3 regions of the Caldalkalibacillus uzonensis genome follow, and region 2 is predicted to be linked to each of the others. Evidence: riboswitches for the same ligand, from Rfam matches in the RefSeq annotation. Region 2 holds a riboswitch; each other region holds the start of a gene.
The links. Region 2 has a riboswitch for S-adenosylmethionine ahead of J2S00_RS05085 (MetQ/NlpA family ABC transporter substrate-binding protein). Riboswitches for the same ligand answer to the same signal wherever they lie in the genome.
Positions count from the first base shown of each region.

Region 1 (5,125 bases), on a different contig from region 2:
GAATGTTTTGAATTTGTTCGGGCTGGGAGATATTCAACTCTTCATAACAGTGGCCGACACCATACGAATACAGCAGCGTGCCCATGGCACCGTCGGCAATCAGCAAGCCGTCTTTTAAATCATCCAGTAGAGCCAATGTTAACGCTCCCTTCCTTTCTTAGGGCCGCAAAGGCCCGTTCAAAGTCATCAATTAAATCGTGTACATCTTCCAAGCCGACGGAAAGGCGCAACAGACCGTCGGTAATACCCCGTTTCTCCCGTTCAGCCTTGGGCATGGCGGCATGGGACATTTTGGCCGGATAGGATAAAATCGATTCCACTGCCCCTAAGCTGACGGCAAAGACCGGAAGTTGCACATGCTGGGCAAAGGTTTTGACAGCCTCACCGTCTGTCAGGCGGAAAGAAAGGACCGCTCCGGCCCCATCCGTCTGCAGCATCTGTATAGGGTAGCCGGGATGGTAAGGCAGCCCAGGATAATAGACCTCCAATACCTCGGGCACCTTTTGTAAGTATTTGGCCATCTCATAGGCGGAAGCTGTAGACTGCTTCAAGCGGACCGACAAGGTTTTCAGCCCCCTGAGCACCAGCCAGGCATCCTGCACGCCCAGGATGGCCCCGAAGGCGTTTTGTAAAAAAGCCAGCTGTTCAGCTAGCGCCGGTTCCTTGACCACAACCAGTCCGGCGACCACATCACTATGGCCAGCGATAAATTTGGTGGCACTGTGAATGACCACATCAGCTCCCAGTTCCAGGGGCCGTTGCAAGGCCGGGGTCATCAGTGTATTGTCCACAAAGGTCAGGCAGCCGTTCGCTTTAGCCAATTTAGCCACTGCCTGAATATCCGTAATTTTGAGCAAAGGATTAGAAGGTGTTTCCACATACAGCACTTTCGTATTGCTGCGGATATGGGAGGCCACCTGGTCCAAATCGGTCATGTCCACAAAGGTGTACTCGATGCCAAAGCGGCTGAGCACCTGGGTGACCATGCGGTAGGTGCCGCCATATACATCTTCACAAATGAGGACATGATCGCCCTTGGACAAGAGCAGAAAGGCAGTGGAGATGGCGGACATGCCTGAAGCAAAGGCAAAGCCTCTTGTGCCCCCTTCCAGTTCAGCAATGGTTTCTTCCAGTGCTTCCCGTGTCGGGTTGCCCGATCGGCTGTAATCATAGCGGCCAAAACGGTCAATATTTGGCTGGTGATAAGTTGAGGCATGGTGAATGGGCACACTGACGGCCCCTGTGTGGGGATCCCATTTATGTTTGTTGTGCAACAGGCGGGTTTCAAAACAAAATTCTTCACTCATCTCGGCTGACCTCCTCATCTGGCTTGTTCCACTTGCCCAGATTTTAAAGCAGCAAAGGCTTGCTCCAAGTCGGCAATCAAATCGTCCACATGCTCCACACCCACGGAGAAACGCAACAAGCGGTTACACACCCCGTATGCCGTGCGCACCTCTTCAGGAATGTCGGCGTGGGTTTGGGTGGCGGGATAGGTGATGAAACTTTCTACCCCTCCCAAGCTTTCAGCAAAGGTAATTAATTGAAGGTGCTGCAGGAAGGGATTGACCCATTCTTCTTTTAAGATGCGGAAGGAGAGCATCCCTCCCCGGCCCGGATACAGCACATCGGTCACACAGTCATGCTGCTGCAAATAGGCGGCAATCTGCCGGGCATTGGCCTCATGCTGTCTCATGCGTAAGGCCAGTGTCTTCATACCACGCATCAACAGCCAGGAGTCCAGGGGGGAGAGGGTGGCACCGATGGCGTTATGATAATGAAACAAACGTTCACATAATGCTTCTCCCTTGGCCACAATCAGTCCGGCCAGCACATCGTTGTGTCCGCCCAAATATTTGGTGGCGCTGTGAATGACGATATCTGCCCCTTGTTTGATGGGCTGCTGCAAAAGTGGCGTGTAAAAGGTGTTGTCCACGATCAGTAACAGGCCATGTTTTTTAGCCACCCGGCTGACCGCACTGATATCTGTCTCCTGCATAAGCGGATTGGTCGGTGTTTCAATAAAGATAGCTTTGGTGCGAGGGGTGATTCGTTTTTCAATTTCCTCTGTACATCGTGGATCAACATAATGGAAGTTCAGCCCCCAGCGCTTCCAGCCTTCTTCAAACAAGCGGTACGAGCCTCCATAGAGATCCTGGGAAACGACCCACTCGTCCCCTTGCCCAAACAAGGACAAAATAATCTGAATGGCCGCCATACCTGAACTGGTGGCAAATCCCCGGTCGCCACCCTCCAAATCAGCTATAGCCTGCTCCAGAATGGCCCGGGTCGGATTGCCTGTACGGGAGTAATCATAGCCCGTAGACTGGCCAATGCCGGCATGGCGGTAGGCGGTTGAAAAGTAGACCGGAGCCGATACCGTCCCGGTTTCTTTCTCACTGCGGTTTCCGATTTGAACCAGCTGAGACTCTAGTTTCAATTGGCTCATCTTAGCTCATCCCCACCTTTGCTCTGCTTTGATGAAATAAAAAAGCCTTCTTCTGATAAGAAGAAGGCAAGACTAAGCGGGTTTCCGTTAGTTTGTCTTCCTCTTATCTTTCAAGTTGAATCAAGACAACTTGACTCAACTTGCTGGAATTAGCACCTGGCCAGCAATACAAGCTGGCTGGTTGCTGAGGTTTCACAGGGCCAGTCCCTCCACCTCTCTGGATAAGAAAAAGAACAACACTCGTATTCAGTTATGTATGACTATTAAAACAACTATATAACTAATTTATTGATTTGGCAATAGGAAAATGTAAAAAAATTTAGCAATCCCGGAATGTGGTTAATTGACGCCCACGGGACAGTGTCGTTCAATGATCTGCTTTTTCAGTGATTTCCTATCAAAAATGATCACCGATTTAGGTGAAAATTTATAACCTATTTATCAGAGGGCATTTTAGGCTCATGTCTATCCTTTTGCAGCGGCCCCAAGTTTTTGACTTCTTTTCTGAAATTAGGAATTGACAGACAGCGAGGGATTATATATGATACTTTAAAACAGCAAAATTCCATAATTCATAGTTGATTAATGTGAATTGTGTTATTAACCGTGTTGGCACGTATCATGTATAGAACCGAAAGAAAGGTAAAGGTGAAAATCGATGCTGTTAACCTTTATCGCCATTGTCATTGCCTTGTTTTTTGCCATGAATATTGGGGCCAGCGGAGCAGCGGCCACCATGGGTGCGGTGTATGGTGCGGGAGCGGTCCGCCAGAAGACGCTCGCTTTGCTGCTTGTGGCTCTAGCAGTCTTTTTGGGTGCAGTCTTGGGCAGCGGAGAAGTGGTGAAGACGATCGGCAGCGGGATTATCCCCACTGATATCCTCAATGTGCCGATTGTGCTGATTATTTTGGTTGGAGCAACCAGCACGCTGTTTATCGCCAATCTGCTGGGTATTCCTTTGTCAACCAGTGAAGTGACTGTGGGATCGATCGTTGGCGTCGGCATTGCCTTTCAGGCCTTGTATGTCTCCAATCTGCTCTACATTGTCTCGTTTTGGATCATTGTGCCGGTAGTTGCCTTCAGTGTGGCTTACGTATCAGGCAAAGGGATTCTGTGGTTTGAGAGACGCTATCCTGACCTGAAAAAGGGAGGCAAATGGCGCAAAGCTCTTATTGCCCTCCTCATCTTCACCGGGTGTCTGGAGGCTTTTTCAGCAGGGATGAATAATGTAGCCAATGCCATCGGCCCTTTGGTAGGAGCGGGACTGTTGGATGCAACGCAGGCCATCTGGCTGGGTGGGGCCTTCGTGGCACTGGGAGCGGTCTTGCTCGGCGGAAGGGTACTGGAGACCAACGGCAAACGGATTACCTCCCTCTCTCTGCTGCAAGGCAGCGTGGTGTCAGGAACAGGAGGTACATTGGTGGTCTTGGCTTCACTGCTGGGCATCCCAGTTCCGCTTACCCAGGCTACCACATCGGCCATTTTGGGTGTGGGGACCGCAGAGAATGGTTTCCGCTTATGGCAAAAGAATGTGATCGTTCAAATTATCAAGGTGTGGATTGTGTCACCTATTCTTTCGCTGGTGGTTTCATACACCTTGGTTCATATCATCCTGGAGCCTAATCCATATGTTGTTATTGTTGTTTTGAGTGTGTTTGTAGGTACATTTGGCACGCTCAGTTTATTAAAAACCATCCGGCAAGACAAGAAATCGATTCATGAACAAGGAGGCGGGATTTAACCATGGGTGTTACATTCTCTTACACGACCTTGCCTAAAGAGGAGCTGGCCGAGGTTAACCGGCAGCTGGAGCAAAAAGACACCCTGGATGTGATCAAGTGGGCTTACGACCAATGGGGTGATGAGTTGATTTACGCCTGCAGCTTCGGGGCAGAAGGCATGGTGCTGATCGATTTGATCAGCAAAGTCAAAGCCGATGCTAAAGTCATTTTCTTAGATACACACCTTCATTTCAAAGAAACTTACGGTCTGATTGAAGAGGTCAAACAGCGCTATCCCCTATTGCGAATCGAGATGATCCAGCCTGATCTTTCCCTGCAGGAACAGGAGAAACAGTATGGTGACCAATTGTGGTTACATAATCCTGATCAATGCTGCCGGCTACGTAAGATCATCCCTCTGCAAAAAGCGTTGACCGGGGTCAAAGCTTGGATGTCCGGACTACGGCGAGAACAGTCGCCGACTCGGGCCCACGTCCAGTTTGTCAACCTGGATCATAAGTTTCAATCGATCAAGGTTTGTCCCCTCATTCACTGGACATGGGAGGAGGTGTGGCTGTACATTAAAAGCTTTAACCTTCCCTATAATCCGCTGCATGATCAAGATTATCCCAGCATCGGCTGTGAACCTTGCACTCTGCCTGTGCAAGGAAAGGCTGATTCCCGGGCAGGCCGTTGGGCCCACTCAGCTAAGACCGAATGCGGGTTACACAGCCAATAAACATGGTCAGCCGTCCGAGTGAGTGCTTGTTTTACGGGTATATCACTTGTTTGACATAAAGCAGGAAAAGGAGGAGAGAGGATGAGTCTCAGTCAGCCTCATGGAGGAAGATTAATTAACCGTTACCAACCTGATGTTGATTTGTCTCTCATCAACAAACAGGTGGAACTGGACACAATTGCTTTGTCAGATTTGGAATTGATTGCGAATGGCGCC
Region 1 covers NZ_JAUSUQ010000010.1:108,886-114,010, forward strand. Annotated here, with positions in the region: gene J2S00_RS13625 (bifunctional homocysteine S-methyltransferase/methylenetetrahydrofolate reductase) at 1-136, opposite strand, end outside; gene metC (cystathionine beta-lyase) at 120-1,307, opposite strand; gene J2S00_RS13635 (methionine biosynthesis PLP-dependent protein) at 1,322-2,449, opposite strand; SAM riboswitch class I at 2,550-2,677, opposite strand; gene cysP (sulfate permease) at 3,108-4,190, shown strand; gene J2S00_RS13645 (phosphoadenylyl-sulfate reductase) at 4,193-4,909, shown strand; gene sat (sulfate adenylyltransferase) at 4,991-5,125, shown strand, end outside.
Region 1: another riboswitch for S-adenosylmethionine. It lies ahead of J2S00_RS13635 (methionine biosynthesis PLP-dependent protein); the one in region 2 lies ahead of J2S00_RS05085 (MetQ/NlpA family ABC transporter substrate-binding protein).

Region 2 (5,125 bases):
ATCGGGCTTTGTCAATGGTATTGTTGTGCCTGTAGATGGTGGTTTTTCTGCTTATTCAGGGGTTTAACACAACAATGATGACTTGTTATTTCCTGCAATCTTTTTGGAATGACGATGACAAATATTGCTAGGAAATAGCAAGTTTTTTATGTCCATTTCATTATTACTATGCTAGAGGTGAGATTTTAGGAATACTCAAAAGGTTCGAAGGGGCAGACTCAGCAGAAACAACCCGGCCCCTTCTTTTTGAAAACCATGCCGAGATTGTTTATACTATATTTATTGGAATGTGAGCATCAAGTTATCGTAAAAAGGGATGAAGAAATGAGTACACGTAAAGATATAGTCCAATCTGTGGATCGTGCCCTCACCCTTCTTGAATGTTTGGCTGAGGAAACGGACGGATTAGGTGTGACTGAACTGAGTAACCGTTTGGATCTGCCCAAAAGCACGATTTCCCGCTTTCTGAAAACATTATTGGAACGCCAATACATCCGCCAAAATCCTAAAACCGGCCGCTATCAGCTGGGCCTGAGAATACTGTATTTGTATGGTTCACTCATGGACCATCTGGATGTACGCAAGGTGGCTTTGCCCTATTTGGAAGCTTTGTGCAGGGAAACGAATGAAGTGATCCATCTCTGTGTCCGTGATGGAGCTGAAGTGGTTTATGTGGAAAAAGTTGAGAGTGAAACTACAATTCGTATGCATTCCAAAGTGGGTAACCGGGTACTGATGCATTGTACGGCCGTTGGCAAGGTACTGCTGTCTGAACTGGAAGAGGATGAAGTGGCAGGCATTATCTCCCGCAAAGGGATGCCCCGCAAAACAGAGAATACCATTACAGATTTAAACAAGTTATTGACAGAACTGTCCGCAGTTCGCAGCCAAGGATATGCCATCGACGATATTGAGCATGAAGAGGGCATCCGCTGCATCGGGGCCCCTATCCGCAATCATGCAGGTCAGATTGTGGCCGCTATTAGTATATCCGGTCCTACGTTCCGCATGACCAAAGAGCGTGTTGAACAGGAATTGAGCCTAACAATCAAGTACTATGCTCAGCTTATTTCTAGCCAGTTGGGATACACCTGTCAAAGGAGATGATACACAATGGCAAGAATCAATCCATTTAAAGGGATTATCCCTCCAGTCCCCACCATTGTAAATGAGCAAGGACAGTTAGACGAAGCAGGAATGAAAAAGTTAGTGGACTATTTAATTGAAGGCGGAGTGCACGGGTTACTGATGTTGGGTACCAGTGGCGAATTCAGCCAGATGAGCTTTGAGCAGCGTAAGCAGGTGGCAGAGTTTGTTGTGAGGTATGTGGACCAGCGGGTACCCGTCATGATCGGTACCGGCAGCCCCAGCACCAGGGAAGCAATAGAGCTGAGCCGTCATGCCGAACAGATTGGTGCAGATGGTGCGCTGGTCATCAATCCTTATTATTGGCCACTGGCAGAAGATCATCTCTATGCCCACTACGCCAGCATTGCAGAAGCGGTCAGCTTCCCTGTCCTGGTTTACAATTTCCCCTTGTTGACCGGCCAGGATATAACCCCTGATTTCCTGTACCGGCTGGCAATGGACTATGAGAACATTATGGGTGTAAAAGAGACCTTGGATACAGCCGGACATTACCGGGAGATCATTGTCAAAATCAAACAGAAGCGGCCGGAATTTGCAGTATTTTCCGCCTATGACGACCACTTGCTCAACACACTGGCTTTGGGCGGAGACGGCTCTATCCCGGGCAGCGCCAATTTTGCCCCGGAAATAACAGTTGGTTTGTACGAAGCCTTTCAAGCAGGAGATTATGACAAGGCGCTCCAGTTGCACCGCCGTTTGGCCTTACTAATGGAGATGTACAAACTGGACGTTCCCTTTGTTAATGTGCTAAAAGAAGCGATTCGCCTGATGGGATTGGAGATTTCCACGGCTGTTTTACCTCCAGCCCGGCCTCTCAGTGAAGAAAAACGGGAGCAATTAAAACAAATGTTGCAGGCGGCAGAATTGCTAAATTAATGATTGACAGTTCGATCGTTCCTGTACTATACTTTATATCAATGTAAAAACTTAAAGGCTATGCAGCCAAAAACCAGCTGGTTGAAGAATCTTTTTAACAAGTTAAAAGGATATCTTCTCTTATCAAGAGTGGCGGAGGGACTGGCCCAATGAAGCCCGGCAACCTTCTTAACGTGCCAGAGCGGGTTAAGAAAGGTGCTAATTCCTGATAGATAAGAGGTTCAAAGTGTTAAGCAGCCTCTCTGTCTGTCAGAGAGGTTTTTAATTTAATACCCCTTAAAAACAGATATACACAACAGGAGGAGAGAAACCGATGAACAAAAGCTTAATGGCATTAATCAGTCTTATCCTTATCTTCTCATTAGCTGCTTGTGGGGGAAGCGAGGAAACAGGAGGGTCACTTCCGGAAGATAAGTTGCGGGTTGGTGTGACTGCTGGTCCACACGAAGAAATTATGGAAAAAGTGGCTGAGGTGGCAGCACGGGAAGGACTTGAAATTGAGATCGAAGTTTTTACCGAGTATGTCATGCCTAATATTGCTTTGGCTGAGGGAGAGCTTGATGTGAACAGTTTTCAGCATGTTCCCTATCTTGAAAACTTTAAAGAAGACCGGGGCCTGGACCTCATTGACGTAGCCACCACAGTCAATTTCCCTATGGGAATTTACTCCAAGCATATTAATGATCTCAGTGAGTTAAAAGAAGGGGATAAACTGGGTCTTCCCAACGACCCGACAAACGGAGCCCGTGCCCTGATTTTATTTGAATTAGCTGGACTCATCAAGCTGGCAGAAGGGGTTGGCACAGAGGCCACTGTGCACGATATAGTGGAGAACCCCTTAAACCTAGAGTTTGTTGAACTGGAGGCGGCCACCATTGCCCGGGTGCTTGACGATTTAGCAGCCGCAGCCATTAACACCAACTTCGCTATTGAAGAAGGTTATGTGCCTACTAAAGATTCTATCTTTATTGAACCCGCTGATTCTCCGTGGGTCAATGTTATAGCAGTGCGTACGGAGAACAAAGATGATCCTGTCTTAGAGAAGCTGATCAAGGCCTATCATTCTGATGAGGTGAAGCAGTTTATTGAGGAGAGGTTTGAGGGTTCCGTTGTTCCCTCATGGTAAAAACTGCTCTTGAACGGCAGGAGATCATAGCAGAGGAATGCCTCATGTTGCATGAGGCATTTTCTTTAGGAAAGGGGAAAACGTATGATTAAGCTGGAGCGAGTGTCCAAAACATTTGTCTCGAAAAATAAAGAAGTACAGGCCTTAAAAGAAGTGTCTTTGGAAGTGAAAAAAGGTGAAATTTTTGGTGTAATTGGATACAGTGGAGCCGGAAAAAGCACTTTGATCCGTTGTGTTAATTTACTGGAGCGCCCCACCTCGGGCAAGGTGTGGGTTGACGGAACTGAACTTACGGCTTTATCCAGTGCTAAATTGCGTGACGTACGCAAAAAAATTGGTATGATCTTTCAGGGGTTTAACCTGTTAAAGACAGCCACTGTCTATGAAAATATTGCTATCCCGCTCAAACTGGCCGGTCTTCCTAGTAGCGAAGTGGAGCGGAGAGTGAAAGAATATGTGTCGGTTGTGGGGTTAGACGACAAGTTGGAACATTATCCCAGTCAGTTGTCTGGAGGCCAGAAGCAGCGTGTGGCGATTGCCCGGGCTTTGGCCCATGAGCCCGAGGTGCTTTTAAGTGATGAAGCAACAAGTGCCCTTGATCCTGAAACGACCGATTCTATCCTTGAACTCTTATTAAAAATCAATCGTCAATTCAATATTACCATCTTGCTTATTACCCATGAGATGCATGTCATCCAAAAGGTATGCGACCGGGTGGCCGTCATGGAAAATGGCCAAGTAATCGAAGAAGGTCGCGTTTTTGAAATCTTTACCCATCCACAGCACTCTATCACCAAAAAGTTTGTTAATAGTTTGTTCAATGAAGAAGTACCAGAGGCTGTTGTGGACAGATTACAAGCAACCGGTCCTATTATTACACTGTCCTTTGTGGGAGAATCGGCCGGGGATCCGGCTCTGGCCGAAGTAAGCAAGCGTTTTGATGTCTATCCTAACATTTTGTCAGGACAGATTACACAGTTGAAGGATAAGCCTTTTGGCCGTCTTGTTGTCCATCTTAAAGGAGATGAGTCACAAACCCAGCAAGCGATTCAGTATTTACTCTCTCGAGGCATTAAGGTGGAAGGGACAGTGCTAGACGCTGGGAAGGAGGTTGCTGTCAATGGATAGTATCACAGCGTTTTTTCAAGAGAGGGGACCTATTCTATGGCAGGCATTAATCGAGACTTTTCAAATGGTCTCCATTTCACTGGCTATTTCAGTGGTGATCGGCCTGCCCCTTGGAGTCCTGCTTATATTGACCCGCCCTGGCCAAAGTTGGGAAAGTCCTGTTATTTATCAATTTCTAAACGTGACCATTAATGTGATTCGTTCCATTCCATTTATTATTCTGTTGTTTTTTATCCTTCCTTTTACCAAATTGATTGTGGGCACCGCGATTGGAGTGAAGGGAGCCATTGTTCCTCTTGTCGTGTATACGGCCCCCTATATTGCCCGGCTGATGGAGTCCTCTTTGTTAGAAGTGGATCGTGGTGTGATTGAAGCTTATCAATCAATGGGTATAAAAACAAGACAAATTATCTGGCACGTGATGATCAGGGAAGCACGGCCGTCCATTATCCTGGGGATCACCATCGCCACCATTGGTTTAATTGGGGCCACCGCCATGGCCGGGTTGGTTGGTGCAGGTGGATTGGGTGATTTGGCTTTCCGCTTCGGCCATCTCCGCTATGAAGCTGACATCATGTATGCAACCGTGGCGGTTCTGATTATTATTGTTCAAGGTCTGCAGTCCGTCGGTAACCGCCTGGCAGCAAAAATGAAAAAAGATTAATTTAGCTAGTTACACCACAGGCCACGCTGAGACAGCGCAGGAAACGTTCCCGCTCCCGGTATAGCTGGTGAGCTTCTTGGATACTGATGGCTTGAAAGCGGATGTTTTGCCCCGGCAGCATCTGGGCCAGAACGGGAATATCCACTGAAATGACGTTGGCGATGCGGGTATAGCCACCTGTC
Region 2 covers NZ_JAUSUQ010000003.1:98,700-103,824, reverse strand. Annotated here, with positions in the region: gene J2S00_RS05100 (SDR family oxidoreductase) at 1-67, shown strand, start outside; gene J2S00_RS05095 (IclR family transcriptional regulator) at 325-1,107, shown strand; gene J2S00_RS05090 (dihydrodipicolinate synthase family protein) at 1,114-2,025, shown strand; SAM riboswitch class I at 2,143-2,244, shown strand; gene J2S00_RS05085 (MetQ/NlpA family ABC transporter substrate-binding protein) at 2,339-3,151, shown strand; gene J2S00_RS05080 (methionine ABC transporter ATP-binding protein) at 3,236-4,279, shown strand; gene J2S00_RS05075 (methionine ABC transporter permease) at 4,272-4,943, shown strand; gene J2S00_RS05070 (5-oxoprolinase subunit C family protein) at 4,945-5,125, opposite strand, start outside.

Region 3 (5,125 bases), on a different contig from region 2:
TTATCCTCTCTAGCATTAGTGTCATCAAGCAAATCATAAAACCTGATCTGGATATTCGTCCCGGGATCTTTGCCTTTGAAACACAATTAAAATCTGACTGGGAAATTACAACTTTGGCCTGTTTGATTTCGCTGACACCGGGAACATTAACCGTCAGCGTCACCCCGGACAAAAGTATATTATACATTCACGCCATAGATATTCCTGACGCCGAACAAACCATTGCCCAAATTAAGGACTCCTTTGAGCAGGCCATTATGGAGGTGAGCAGATAACATGTTTGCTTATCTCCTCATGACTGCCCTCATGATCATCGCAGCTTCAATTCTTATATCACTTTACCGTGTGATTAGAGGCCCGTCCATGCCCGACCGCATCATTGCTGTCGACACCATTGGCATCAACATTATCGGCATGGTGGCTATTATCTCCATGATGCTGGAAACACAGGCATTCCTGGAAATTATTTTGTTGATCGGCATATTGGCCTTTATTGGTACAATTTCCTATGCCAAGTTTTTAGAAAGAGGGGTTGTCATTGAGCGTCGTCGAGATCAGTAAAGGAATTGTCGGTTTGCTTTTGCTTTTGGGTGCGGTTTTAAGTTTATTAAGTGCCATTGGCATGATTAGACTTCCTGATGTATACACACGTTCTCATGCTGCCACCAAAAGTTCCACTCTTGGTGTCCTGTGTATTTTGACCGGGGCTTTCCTCTATTTTTGGTGGGTCAAAGGCATCTTTAGTGCAGGGCTCTTACTCGGTATTGTTTTCGTCTTTGTTACGGCACCAGTGGCCGGCCATCTGATTTGCCGGGCCGCCTATCACATTCAAGTTCCATTATGGGAAAAATCAGTGCAAGATGATCTTAAGCAATACTACACTCAAAATCAGGAGCTGCATTCAAACAAATAACAGCCAATTGAATTCTCCAAATGAAACCAAACAACGAGTGATTACGTGCCCTTTTACACCCGGGCACGTTTTTTCATTTAACGAACAACACACCAGCTTCAGACAACAGATTAGACTCTTTCACAGTGACTCAAAATCACTGATGGATTGAACCTCCTTGTTACTTTTCAGCATATTGTATAACAGCAAAAAAATTGGTGTAAGGAAACTTTTTAAATATTTAAAAGTTTGGTTGAGGGGGAGTGATCATGCTTGAAGTATGTGCGGCCATTATCGGCTTGCTTTTGGTTATAATCACGAATAAATTGAAAAAGAAAATAAGGGACAGATAATGATTGACAATGAGAGGCATTTCACTTAAGATAATACCAAAGATTAGCAATGTTGATTATTTGAATAGCTTGTGTCATCACTCTTATCAAGAGAGGCGGAGGGACTGGCCCAATGAAGCCCGGCAACCGCCAGCTTAGGCTGGAAAGGTGCCAATTCCTGCGAAGATGGTTCCATCTTCGAGAGATAAGAGGAAGGATGCTTGTAAGTATATGCACCCCCTTCCTCAAGAAGGGGGTTTTTCATTTATCGTGTTTGTAGTGAACTTGAGAATAGGTTCTGTTGAGCAGAAGACCTTAATGGCAAACGAAAGGGGAATATGTTGATGCTGCGGATCGGATTGTTGGGATTAGGTACAGTGGGTAGCGGTGTCTATGAAGCCATTTCCACCGAAAAAGAAAGGCTGACACGGCTGCTGGGTGATGAGGTAGAAGTAGTCAGCATTCTTATCAAAAACAGCCGTAAGGAACGTCCTCATGTCCCCCGGGAACTGCTGGTGACAGATTTTAAGTCATTTGTCGCCTGTAAACCTGATGTGGTATTTGAGGCCATTGTGGGGGTGGATCCCGCTTACTTTTATGTCTCTTACCTATTAGAAAACAGCATTCCTGTCATCTCGGCCAACAAGGAGCTGATTGCCAAACGGGGACATCGCTTGGAACAGATCGCCAGGCAAGCCGGGACCTACCTCAGTTATGAGGCCAGTGTGGCCGGCGGCATTCCCATTTTGTCTGCTTTGAAAACTTCTTTGCTGTTTAATCAAATCTCACAACTCCAAGGTATCCTTAATGGAACAACCAACTATATCCTGACCAAGATGAGTCAGGAAGGGAAGCCTTTCAGTGACGTTTTGCATGAGGCACAAGCATTAGGGTATGCCGAAGCTGACCCCACCGCAGACATTGAGGGATGGGATGCTTTATATAAGCTGCAAATTTTAGCCTATTATGTTACGGGAACTTGGGAGTACAGTGCCACTTTAACATGCCGGGGCATTACCGGAGTTGAACCCTGGCATATGGAAGTGGCCGGGCAATTGGGCTTGACCCTGAAGCTGGCTGCGCTTCTGACAAAAACGGCACGAGGGGTTGAAGGTCGGGTTGAACCTGTCTTTTTACCTGCTGAACATCCGTTGTCCCAAGTGAATGGGGTAACAAATGCCATCATGGTCACGGGTGATTTGGTGGGCCAGTTGGTCTTCCAAGGACCTGGAGCAGGCAAGAAGCCAACAGCGAGTGCCATGCTTGAAGACTTAGTCTTCTGTCACCGCCAGTTTAAAGCCGGATATGTTCCATCCAATAATGTCTCTCTGATCCCTTTCGAGGAAAATGATGCACAGCAAAGTAACAGAGCCGATGAGAATCAGCCCTCCCTGCACAATACAAGCGATTACATTATCGCTTTTTGGCGGCAGTCGAAAGGACAGCAGGGGCTGGAGAGATTGATCAAAAACTGTCAAGGAGAATGGCTGTACTGTGAAGAAACAGAGCAGCTTGGCACAGGGCTTTTAAAACTGAATCCCAACTGGCGGGAAGCGATCAGTCTCTGTCAAGAAGCAACCCTTTACCCGGTTCTCATCAATGAAGATGATTGGCAGTCCTCTACCCTTAGCAGCAGGCTTAGAAGTGCACTGCGGTATGTAGGCAGCCATCCTGCTTATGCCTAGCACTTACAACTGCTGCCTCTTCCCATCAACCACGTATTTTATAATAAAAGTGACAAATACTAACGTTGACTGACCTCTTTGTAGAAAGTGAGGAGACATAGATGAAGTTTCTTAAACGAGGGATGCTGTTATGCACAGTGCTTACTTTTTTGTTGGTGGGTGGGTGCGGACCAGCCGATGAGGCACCACCGGACGACGACATGACCGAAGAGGAAACAGCACCAGATGAGGCTGACGCCCAATTAATTGCTGAAGGGGAAGCCGTGGTACAAAAAAACTGTATTTCCTGCCATGGTGAGAATCTTGAAGGCGGCATGGGCCCTGCCTTACATGGATTGTCCGCAAAGTACACCCCTGATCAACTGCATGACATTTTGGTCAACGGGATAGGGGCCATGCCCGGTGGAACGGCCGGTGGACAAGAAGAAGCTGTCATCGCTTATCTGCTTACCTTGGACTAGCTTCCCGTCAAGCAGCTGGTCCTCTGAACCGGGCAAGAAGCGGCAAAGCCTGAAGTGCTTTTTAAGTGCACTTCAGGCTTTGCCATATCCGCTCCCTCTCCTGGGCAGTGTGTTTGCCAGGAAGGTCCACCACTGGCGGTTGTCATCAATTTGTCACACTTTACTTTATTGACTGACCCGTCAGTCAGAATTTATACTGTTATCGTGACTTTTTATTCTTACTTTTATCGCGCCCAGCAGCGAACATAAGGGGAGGTTAAAGGAAGATGTGGAAAACCTGTTTATTGCCACTTGTCATTTTGCTTGTCATTGTTTTGAGCGGCTGCAATACGACAGCACCAGAAGAGCCAGCGGCCGAAGAGCGTTATCCTGTTGATGTTCTGACCGTTACCGAAGGCACTGTGGAACAAACGGTCACCATTTCGGGCACGGTGATGGCCAGCGAGCAAGCTGCTGTATTTCCATCCCTGCCCGGGGAGGTGAAAAAAGTGCACGTCAACAATGGGGATCTTGTTGAAGCAGGACAGCTTCTGGTTGAATTGGCCTCCCAGGATATAGAACTAAGCGTGGAACAAGCCCAGGCTGGCCTTCAAGCGGCTGAAGCCCAGCTGGCCAGTGCCAAAGCGATGAGAGAGCAAGGAATCCGTCAGGCTGAACAACAGTTGGCACAAGCCCGGCGATCCTATGAACTGGCCCAGTCTGATCAAAGTGAGAATCTTAGTTTGGATATTGATGAAGAGAATGAGCTGACTGAAGCTTTGCGCCCCCTCTTGGAAATGAACACAGCCCAACGGGAAATGGAGATCCAGCAGGCTGAAATGGCAGTCAAAGCAGCTGAGCTGGCCCTGGAGCAAGCCAAAGGAACTGAATCGGTTCAGGCTGCCGAAGCTGCTGTCCATCAAGCAGAGATAGGCGTGAAAATGGCTGAGCAGCAACGGCAACAGTTGCGTATTATCGCACCAATCAGCGGCCAAGTGACCGATCTCGCCGTATTTGTGGGACAAACGGTTTCACCCCAGATGGCACTTATGAACGTTGTGGATGTGTCACAGCCATTTATACGGGCCACAGTGAGTGAAGCTCAGCTGAAGTGGGTGCAGGTGGGACAAGAAGTGGATATTACCGTTAATGCGGCGGGAAGCCGCTCAGTCGGACAGATTAGATATATCAGCCCGATTCCCGGCCAGCAATCCCGCTCCTACCCCCTTGAGGTGGAATGGGAGGAGATTCCAGAGGGAATAGTCCCTGGCATGATTGCTCAAATCGAACTTGATTTGGCGGAGGATAAAGCCCGGCTCCTGGTTCCCATAGATGCCGTTCTTCGCCAAAACGATACTTATTATGTCTATGTCGTGGAAGACGGTGTAGCCAAGCAACGGGCTATTACACCCGGTGAGGAGACAGCCCAATGGATCGTTGTACAATCCGGGTTGGAAGAAGGTGAGCAGATCGTCATTCAGGGACAATTCAGCCTGTATGATGGCGCACAAGTGAACATACGTAAGGAGCGTACAATCGATGAAGCTGACTAATATATCTGTCCAACGCCCGGTGGGCGTTGTGATCATTGTCCTGGCCGTCATGATTCTTGGAGCCATATCCTTAACCAACCTGGCTATTGATCTTCTGCCAGACATTAACCTGCCTGTAGCAGTGGTGATGACGTCCTATTCCGGTGCTGCCCCTCAAGAAGTAGAATCTCTTGTCACCCGCCCCCTTGAGGGAGGCTTGAGCACTGTGGAGGGACTAGACAGC
Region 3 covers NZ_JAUSUQ010000008.1:109,752-114,876, reverse strand. Annotated here, with positions in the region: gene J2S00_RS11650 (Na+/H+ antiporter subunit E) at 1-275, shown strand, start outside; gene J2S00_RS11645 (Na(+)/H(+) antiporter subunit F1) at 277-561, shown strand; gene mnhG (monovalent cation/H(+) antiporter subunit G) at 539-913, shown strand; SAM riboswitch class I at 1,326-1,436, shown strand; gene J2S00_RS11635 (homoserine dehydrogenase) at 1,569-2,909, shown strand; gene J2S00_RS11630 (c-type cytochrome) at 3,011-3,370, shown strand; gene J2S00_RS11625 (efflux RND transporter periplasmic adaptor subunit) at 3,637-4,902, shown strand; gene J2S00_RS11620 (efflux RND transporter permease subunit) at 4,889-5,125, shown strand, end outside.
Region 3: another riboswitch for S-adenosylmethionine. It lies ahead of J2S00_RS11635 (homoserine dehydrogenase); the one in region 2 lies ahead of J2S00_RS05085 (MetQ/NlpA family ABC transporter substrate-binding protein).